One region of the Paenibacillus sp. NRS-1760 genome, then DNA from elsewhere that is predicted to be linked to it. Evidence: a T-box and tRNA genes for the amino acid it is inferred to sense, from the RefSeq annotation. Region 1 holds a T-box; the other holds one or more tRNA genes.
What was found. A T-box is a leader RNA that pairs with one kind of tRNA and senses whether it is charged. The one in region 1 lies ahead of metG (methionine--tRNA ligase), so its partner is inferred to be a tRNA-Met.

Region 1 (4,360 bases):
TTGCATTCATGACTAACGATGTTGAAGGCTTGATAAGTGTTATGGAAATGGGTCGACCAGAAAACCATGGTTTATCATCAAAGTCATTGCTTGCGTTTTTTACACAAATCAATCAATTAAACTTGAAGTTGAACAGCTTTATCTTGATGCAAAACGGCAAGGCTACTTCCACGTTTTATCGTGATCCTTATCGTCCAGATATTCTGCAGCTGTTATTCTCACTTAGCAAAAGCTTCACATCAATAGGGATAGGTATTGCATGTGACGAGGGGCTGTTGGATTTAAGAGACAATGTTATCTCTTTTTTTCCTGATAAGCTGCCTCCCGCGATTTCGGACAACTTAGCTGAAATGACAATACACCATTTGCTATCGATGAATGCTGGCCATCATGACAATATTTACAGAAGCGTAGCAGAGCAAATGGACTGGGTTAAAGCCTATTTAGCAATGGAAGTAGAGCATAAGCCAGGAACCTATTATCGTTACAGTACACATTCTACCTATATGTTATCTGCTATTCTTGAGAGAGTAACAGGTCAAAAGCTAACCGAATATTTAATGCCTCGTTTGTTTATGCCTCTAGGCATTTCATCCCCTTCTTGGGAAACCTGTCCACTTGGCGTCGTTGCTGGGGGAATGGGACTAAGTATTCCTACTGAAGGGATAGCTAAGTTTGGGCAAATGCTGCTAAACAAAGGCATATTTAATGGCAAGCGAATCGTTTCAGAGAAATACATTACACTCGCCACCAGCGTGCAAAGCGATACAGCGCGAGACGAAGTGCGCATCGATTTTTCCCAAGGTTATGGGTATCAATTTTTTTTATGTCGTGATGGCTGCTTTATGGGAAATGGCGGGTATGGGCAGCTGTGTTTTGTGTCGGCCAAACATCAGGTTGTTATTGCGGCAACATCGAGCTTCTCTTCCATGAAACAGCTTCAAACCATGCTAGATTTAGTGTATGAGCATATCCTCTTGCAAATAGATACGGATATCCTCTCTGAAGACGGTGAACAAAAATCAGATTTAGATCAGCATCTCTTGAAAATGGCTAATCCGTTCATACTAGCATTAAGTGAGCCTAGTCCTATTCGCTTAGATGATCTTCGTTTTTCATTCATGGATAATAAACAAGGACTCACTGAGCTTCATTTTGCAGCAAGCGGGAACGAATTTCAGTTTAAGTTATTTTTTGGCGAACAGAGTGTGAAGACGTATTCTTTTAACTTCAGCACCACAAACCATTCAATCGATCATTTTGTGAAAGATTTGGAAACACATGATCAGGAAGTGGTTACACAGGCTTGTTGGATAGACAGCAATCAACTATCTCTCACTTTGATCTACATAGAAACCCCGTATGTGATAACCTATTTCGTTCGCTTTTATGATCATAAAATAGAACTTAAATGTACCCATAACGTTTCATTTGGATTTAATGCGTTCGAATTAATTGGTGTACAGGTTTAGTATCGTGACAGCACAGCTATGCGTTTTAGCAGAAATTCAGAGAGGATGCCAAGCGGCGTCCTTTTTTTATACATACAGGAATAAAAAAAATAAACTTACCGAACGAAATGGGGTTTAACGACCAATATCATATATTACACAATGTGAGGTGAGTTCTTTTTAACAGCAGAAATCAATCGTCGGATTGAGCAGGTGGGCAGTAACATAATCACCTTGACTTGAAATATCATATTGAGTATAATTCCAATAAATTGAATATTCTAACAAAAGCTGCGATGAGAAAGAGTACCAAGGCGATGTCTTTTTACAGAGAGCCCCGGTTGCTGAAAAGGGGTAAAGAATAACTTTGGGAATATGGTCTCTGAGCTGCGCATCGAAACCTCATATGGTTGTAGGCTGCGCCGGAACCCGCACCCGTTACTGTGCTAGGGTATACATGCATAAGCATCGTACCTGAAGAGGTTAATGCCGCGAGGCATTAATAAAATTGGGTGGTACCGCGTGAGCACAGCTCTCGTCCCTTTGGGATGAGGGCTTTTTTGTTTGTCAAAAAAAGGAGGAGTTATGATGACAAATGTGTTTATTGGCGGTGCTTGGCCCTATGCGAACGGTTCATTGCATTTGGGAAGACTGGCGAGTGTATTGCCAGGGGATGTGTTGGCACGTTATTACCGCGCAAAAGGAAATAAGGTGTTATATGTATCTGGAAGTGACTGCCACGGTACACCTGTTGCGGTGCAAGCGATTCAGGAAGGTGTTTTTCCGGGAGATATTGCAGATCGATTTCATCAGGAATTTGCCGAATGTTTTAAGCAGCTTGGGTTTACGTATGATTTGTATACTCGAACAGACCAGCCATTTCATCACCAAGTCGTTCAACAGTTATTTTTGACACTTTTAGAAAAAGGACATTTATATAAAAAAACAATCCAACAAACGTATTGTGAAACAGATCAACGATTTTTGCCGGATCGATATGTTGAAGGGATTTGCCCTGTTTGCAGCAACCGTGCGAGAGGCGATCAATGTGATTATTGTTCAACCTTGCTTGACCCAGCCGACCTGACAGACAAGACATGCAAGCTTTGCGGGAATCCTCCAATTGAGCGACCAACGGAACATTATTATCTTGCACTCTCTTCCTTCCAAGCTGAATTGACTAAGTATGCAAAAAAAACAAAAGGTTGGAAAGAAAATGCAGTACAATTAACGCATAGATATCTTGCAGAGGGGCTTCAAGATCGTGCGGCAACAAGGGATTTAGATTGGGGCGTGGAGGTTCCGGTTGCAGGGTTCGAGGATAAAAAAATTTACGTCTGGATTGAAGCAGTAAGCGGATATTTATCGGCAAGCAAGCAGTGGGCTGCTGAAACAGGCGGCAGCTGGGAGGCCTTCTGGAAGGACGGAAATGAGGAAATAACCTCTTATTATGTACACGGTAAAGACAATATCCCTTTTCATACACTAATATGGCCGGCTGTACTGATAGGCGCCGAGGAATACCATTTGCCTGACCGAATCATCTCTTGTGAATACATGACGCTGGAAGGGAAAAAGTTTTCGACAAGCAATAATTGGGCGGTTTGGGTGCCGGACATTTTGAAGCGTTATGAGCCAGACTCTATTCGTTATTTCCTGATCGCAAACGGTCCAGAGAAACGGGATACTGATTTTTCTTGGCGAGAATTTATTTATAGTCACAACGGAGAGTTGCTTGGCGCATTTGGCAATCTAGTCAATCGTACGCTAGCGTTTGTAAATAAATCTTTTGAAGGAAACGTTCCTGAAAGCAAGCAGAGCGCGGAATGGATAAAAGCCATTGCTTCTTTATATGTCGAGTCAGGTGCATTCATTGAAGAAGGACGACTAAAGGAAGCGATTGAGTTAATTTTTGCTACTATTCGTAGAGCAAATAAATATTTTGATGAACAAAAGCCATGGATTCAGATTAAAGAAAATCGAGAGGCTTGTGCTTTTACTATAAACACTTGCGTGCAAATTATAGCGAATCTGTCTCAATTGTTGAACCCGTTTATTCCTTTCTCATGCGAGAAAATAAGAAGGTTTCTAACTCTTCCTGAGCCTAGCTGGGAGCTCATTACTGTAGCTGCTAACCAAAAAATTCAAGGTTTAGAGCTGTTGTTTGAGCGTATTGACGTTGGTCGCATTGAGGAAGAAACAAATGCACTAAAGATTCAATCCAAAAGGGAGTGAGCCTATGAATAAGAGAATTATCGTCACTGGCGGAGCCATTATTAAAGATGAAGCTGGAAGAATATTATTACAGAGAAGATCAGACTACGGAGATTGGGGTCTGCCTGGCGGCGGAATGGAAGCGGGAGAAAAGATTGAGGATACGATGATAAGAGAGGTGTTGGAGGAAACGGGGCTGCATGTAACAGAATATGATTTGTATTCCATTTACACTGGTCCCAATATGCAGTATCGATATCCTGATGGCAATGAAGTTGTATTCGTCATGTTTATCTTCAACGTTGCGGTAGATTTAACAGGTAAATTAGCTGAGGATGGTAAAAATGTACTGCATAAGGATAGCAATAATGAGTCGCTGCAGTTGGTTTTTACGAAGTTGGAGGATATCGATATTGAATGTATTAGCAGCGTGCAGAAGCAGCTTTTTAGGGATCTACTGAATCATAAAACGGATATTTTGCGAGGGTGATGATCGAATTTTCTTTTTGTTGCAATAGTTTAGAATAAATTATAAATTTTAGGAGTTGTTATTGGTGGAAAATAAGAGTGCAAACTTGGTTCAATTGAAAGGACCATCATTGGTTTTTCTAGTAGCCGATATACACGAATCGATCCATTTTTATGAAGATATCGGATTTACTTCAGAAAATATTGGCGGACACATCCATATGAAC
Region 2 (4,360 bases), on a different contig from region 1:
TGTAAATAATAATGAAATAATGGCTAATGGAATGCCAATAATAATGCCATCCAGCAACGAAGCTCCTAATCGAATCCAAAAACCTGCGTTCATGCCGAGTCCCCTCCAGTATTACATCATTAATGTTACTCCCTTATTCAGACACATTCCTATTAAAACTTACGCTTATCAGCTCCGATGTATACCTTAATCCATTCGCCTATCCTTAAAGTAAAAAATATTTCGAGGCATTCCCGTTTGAAGACTAACCCATCTCTTTTTTGACGATGATTAAAATAATGAAAGAAGGAATATAATCTGGAGGATAGATTTTGTGGATACTACAACAGAATTGCTAATAAAAAGAGCATATGCCAATCCCCGTTTAAGACAAAACATTGTGAACAAGAGTATGATTTGTTTGTATTGTGACTACTCCGGTTTCGTTGCGCAAAATAATCATGGAGCTGCTTGTTGTTTTGTCTTCAATAGAACAATACGCGTTACCGCCAAAAAAATTATGATGGAATATATTGAAGGTTCCAATTACGGTGAATTGCTTGCTGTTCGTTACAGTCTAGAAATACTTGCAAGTGCGCTGACGGAGTATGAGCCGAAGTTCGCTATTATCTATACTGATTGCAGTCAAATCGCAAACATTTTATCAAAAGATTATTTTTCTCATTCACACTATAAAGATGCTAGAGATGAAATATTGGCAGTTCTACATCATTTAAATAATATGTATCCCAACGTTCACATACAAATAAAATACATAAGCAAGCACAAGAAAAACAATACACTCCATAGGTTAGCCCATAATGCTGCGAGACAAGCTGCTATAAATTAATTACTGCCAGCCTATAATTTACTTAACAGCTTTAGAAATTAACATATTAAATTAAATTGCTAGATATTAAGTACCTAACGATAAAAAAACCTCCTTTGCTTAGAACTGACAAGTCAGATTCTATAAAGGAGGTTCTTTTATCGTTTGTACATCTTATGTACTTCGTGAAAACCATTGACTCGTCAATGTCTTCGAGGTATGCCGAGGACGGGAATCGAACCCGTACGGTGGTCACCCACCGCAGGATTTTAAGTCCTGTGCGTCTGCCAGTTCCGCCACCCCGGCATGTTGTAAAGGTTTTGCTTATGGTGGGCCCTGAGGGACTCGAACCCCCGACCAATCGGTTATGAGCCGACCGCTCTAACCAACTGAGCTAAGGGCCCTCGAAAAACGTATATTTCAACGTATTCATCGAAAGGTTGGTTGCGGGGGCAGGATTTGAACCTGCGGCCTTCGGGTTATGAGCCCGACGAGCTACCGGGCTGCTCCACCCCGCGACGTATATCCATTTGAGCAAAGCCAGTTGAATTGGCGACATAAAATAATATACTATATAGGTGTGTTTTAAGTCAAGCAAAATATTCTAATTTATTTTCTTTTTATTTTTTATGGTATAAACCTCACTCCGTATCGCCCTTTTCGGGATCGAAATACCTCTACCTCATGCGGAGTTTCATAGCCATACATCCAACCGTCATTCTCCATTCTCCTAACCAAACAACCCGCTTGAAATTTGGTTTCATATAGGCGAACCCAATATACCCATCTCATGTCATCCCTCCACTATCTTATTGGAGAAGCTGATGCTTATCACTCCAATAAAAGCTGTATACATTAGAATACCCCAAAATTGGGATCATACATGCAAATGGGGTATACTCAAAATAGGTCATTTCGAAGGAGCTGAAGACCATGTTATATGGAATTGTTGTTTTCCCCGAAAAGCATGTACAGGACTTCGCTAATAGCTGGCGAAGACGCCATGATCCGCATTACACAGCTGTGCCTGCTCATTTGACAGTACGATACGCAGAAGATTGGTCAGACGATGAATTGCAGCTTGCAGTCGCTCATTTAGAGCAAACAACATCTAAGCTGCCTGCTTTCTCTATCCATTTGAACCGTGTATCTACTTTTTTCCCTGTAAGTCATGTGCTCTATTTAGCGCTTGAAGACACCGTTTCCATGCAGAAGCTCCAGGAGAGCGTATGCAGCGGTCCGCTGGCCATTGTCGAGCCCAAATATGTTTTCACGCCACATGTCACGATAGGGCAAGAAATCTCAGCTGATGAGCTGCATGATTTATTCGGAAATCTGCGCATGCAGTCCATTGATCTTACTTCGAGAATTGATCGCATACACCTGATGTATCAGACCGAGAACGGCTCTTGGACCGCTTACCAGTCCTTTCTATTACGAGGTTAGACAAATATTAAGGAAAAAGCCCGCAAACGACGCAGAGGTCGATTACGGGCTTCTTTCTTATTTCAAATTATCTTGGCATTGGCATAATTTCGACTCCGCCGCCGTTGCCTTCTCCAGTTGGATTGTTTTTAATTTTTTCCAAAACCGCGTTTCCACGTGTTTCCCACTCAGCTAGCGCTTCACGAGCAGATTTTTTCTTCTCGATTACAGCCTGGAACAATTCATAGCCAGGTTGTTGAGCTTCCCATACGCCTGGTTTCTCACGGAAGATTTTGTCCGTATCTACAGCCGGCATTGGCTTAAGTGAAGTAAATGCGTCAATATTGTATTGCAAACCGCCGATTGGCGTCAAAAATTCCTTACGTGCAACCATTTCATATAGACTTCTTGATTTCAGCTTAGCCCATTCCTTGCTATTGGAGAACTTGATGAAATCCCAAGCGTCTTTATCGTTTTGAGCTTTGTTGTTAATACCCATCAACTGGCTCAATGAAATACTGCTGCCTACTTCTGGATCGCTTGGAGAAACGGGAACTGTCACAACGTCCCAATCAACAGCTTCAAAATCTTTAATTTTCGAAGCGTTGTCCGAAGCTCTCTTAAGCTCATTGATATAACCATAATCACCGATCGTCATCGCAATTTTGCCTTTGATGAACAAATCACCATAGAATGGGTCATTGCCGCCTTCGGAATTTTGCTTTTCATACATTTTATTCATAAATTCTTGTGTAGGAATCACTTCTTCTTGATACAGCGATGCAACAGTGCTCCATACATTTTCCCACTGATCGCTATTGACGAGCATTTTCTCGCCTTTGTCATCCCACATTTTTAGCTGCAATGCTTGGCTATAAGACTGCGCATTGCTAAAGCCGTCATTGGACCAACGATTGAAAGAGAATCCAAATTTACGGTCCACGCCTTCACCTTTAGCGACTTGACGTGCCAGGTTAAGAACTTCAGTCCACTCCATTTTGTTTGTCGGAGGAGTTACACCAGCTTCAGTAAACATTTTTTTGTTGTAGTAAAGTGCAGAAGAGTTGAACGTTGGCGTCAATGCATACAATCCGCCGTCACCAGCAGCTTTAATGCCTTCAACAACAGTTGGAACATAATCCGACAAGTCGAATTTATCTTGTGCTACTAGCGGATCCAGCGGTTGCAGCAAGTTGTCTTGTGTCATCCGACGAAGCATATTGTAATCCAGAACAACCACATCGACTGGATTTGATCCAGTTAGCATTTCTTTCATTTTTTCATACGGATCTGGCTGCTTTGTTGGCTTTGCAGGATCTTGCTGTTCAAAGCGTTGATCATCATAGTTGATTGCGCCTACGATTTGGAACTCAATGTTAGGATGAGACATTTCATACATATCCGTGTATTGCTGACGGAAATACGGCTCATTATCCGCACCGCCATAAAGCACGCCAATACGTAAAACCCGTTTTTCTGTAGAGCTGTCTGAGCCGCTGCTGCACGCTGCAAGCAGGCCAATAAGCAGGGTAAGTGTTAACGATACTAAAGTAAATTTGCGAATTCGCTTGCCTGACAATCTTTTATTATTCATTTGGTTTTAACCCCCTAGTGATTTAGGCGGAGTAATAATAATCCGCTCGCCGTCAAATTCCATCGTTGCTTTGTCTTTAATATTAAGAGCAGATAAATATTCCTTAGGCACTTGTAAACGTCCAACGCGATCTACCACGACATAGGCTTCATGCACAGACTGCAGTCCGCTGCTAACAGCTGGAAGCTCTGCCTCACCTCCATCAAGATTAATATTCGGATTGCGTTTAATAAACTCGGTGCTCGTCAAGCCATCGCGAATGGCAACCACTCGGTCTACCTTGCCTGCAAGCGTCAAGTCATGCGTTACAATGACGATGGTAATACCGATCTCGCGATTCAACCTGCGGAAAATACCCATAATCAAATCGGAGGTAGCCGTATCAACCGAACCTGTCGGTTCATCCGCAAGCAGAAGCTTCGGGCGATTCGACAATGAAATGGCAATGGCAACCCTTTGCTGCTCACCGCCTGACAATTGATGGAGCTTGTTATGCATTCGCTCCTTCAAACCAACCCATTCAAGCAGCTGCT

Region 2: it encodes a tRNA-Met, which carries the amino acid that the T-box ahead of metG (methionine--tRNA ligase) is inferred to sense. The anticodon was not compared.

What each region holds. Positions count from the first base shown of each region.
Region 1 is NZ_JBITPK010000010.1:586,871-591,230, forward strand. It holds gene ACIFSR_RS13645 (serine hydrolase domain-containing protein) at 9-1,472, shown strand; T-box leader at 1,736-1,997, shown strand; gene metG (methionine--tRNA ligase) at 2,040-3,686, shown strand; gene ACIFSR_RS13655 (NUDIX domain-containing protein) at 3,691-4,155, shown strand; gene ACIFSR_RS13660 (VOC family protein) at 4,220-4,360, shown strand, end outside.
Region 2 is NZ_JBITPK010000016.1:130,643-135,002, reverse strand. It holds gene ACIFSR_RS25220 (RDD family protein) at 1-93, opposite strand, end outside; gene ACIFSR_RS25215 (RNase H family protein) at 314-829, shown strand; tRNA gene ACIFSR_RS25210 (tRNA-Leu) at 1,029-1,114, opposite strand; tRNA gene ACIFSR_RS25205 (tRNA-Ile) at 1,136-1,212, opposite strand; tRNA gene ACIFSR_RS25200 (tRNA-Met) at 1,250-1,326, opposite strand; gene ACIFSR_RS25195 (2'-5' RNA ligase family protein) at 1,742-2,254, shown strand; gene ACIFSR_RS25190 (ABC transporter substrate-binding protein) at 2,322-3,827, opposite strand; gene ACIFSR_RS25185 (ABC transporter ATP-binding protein) at 3,834-4,360, opposite strand, start outside.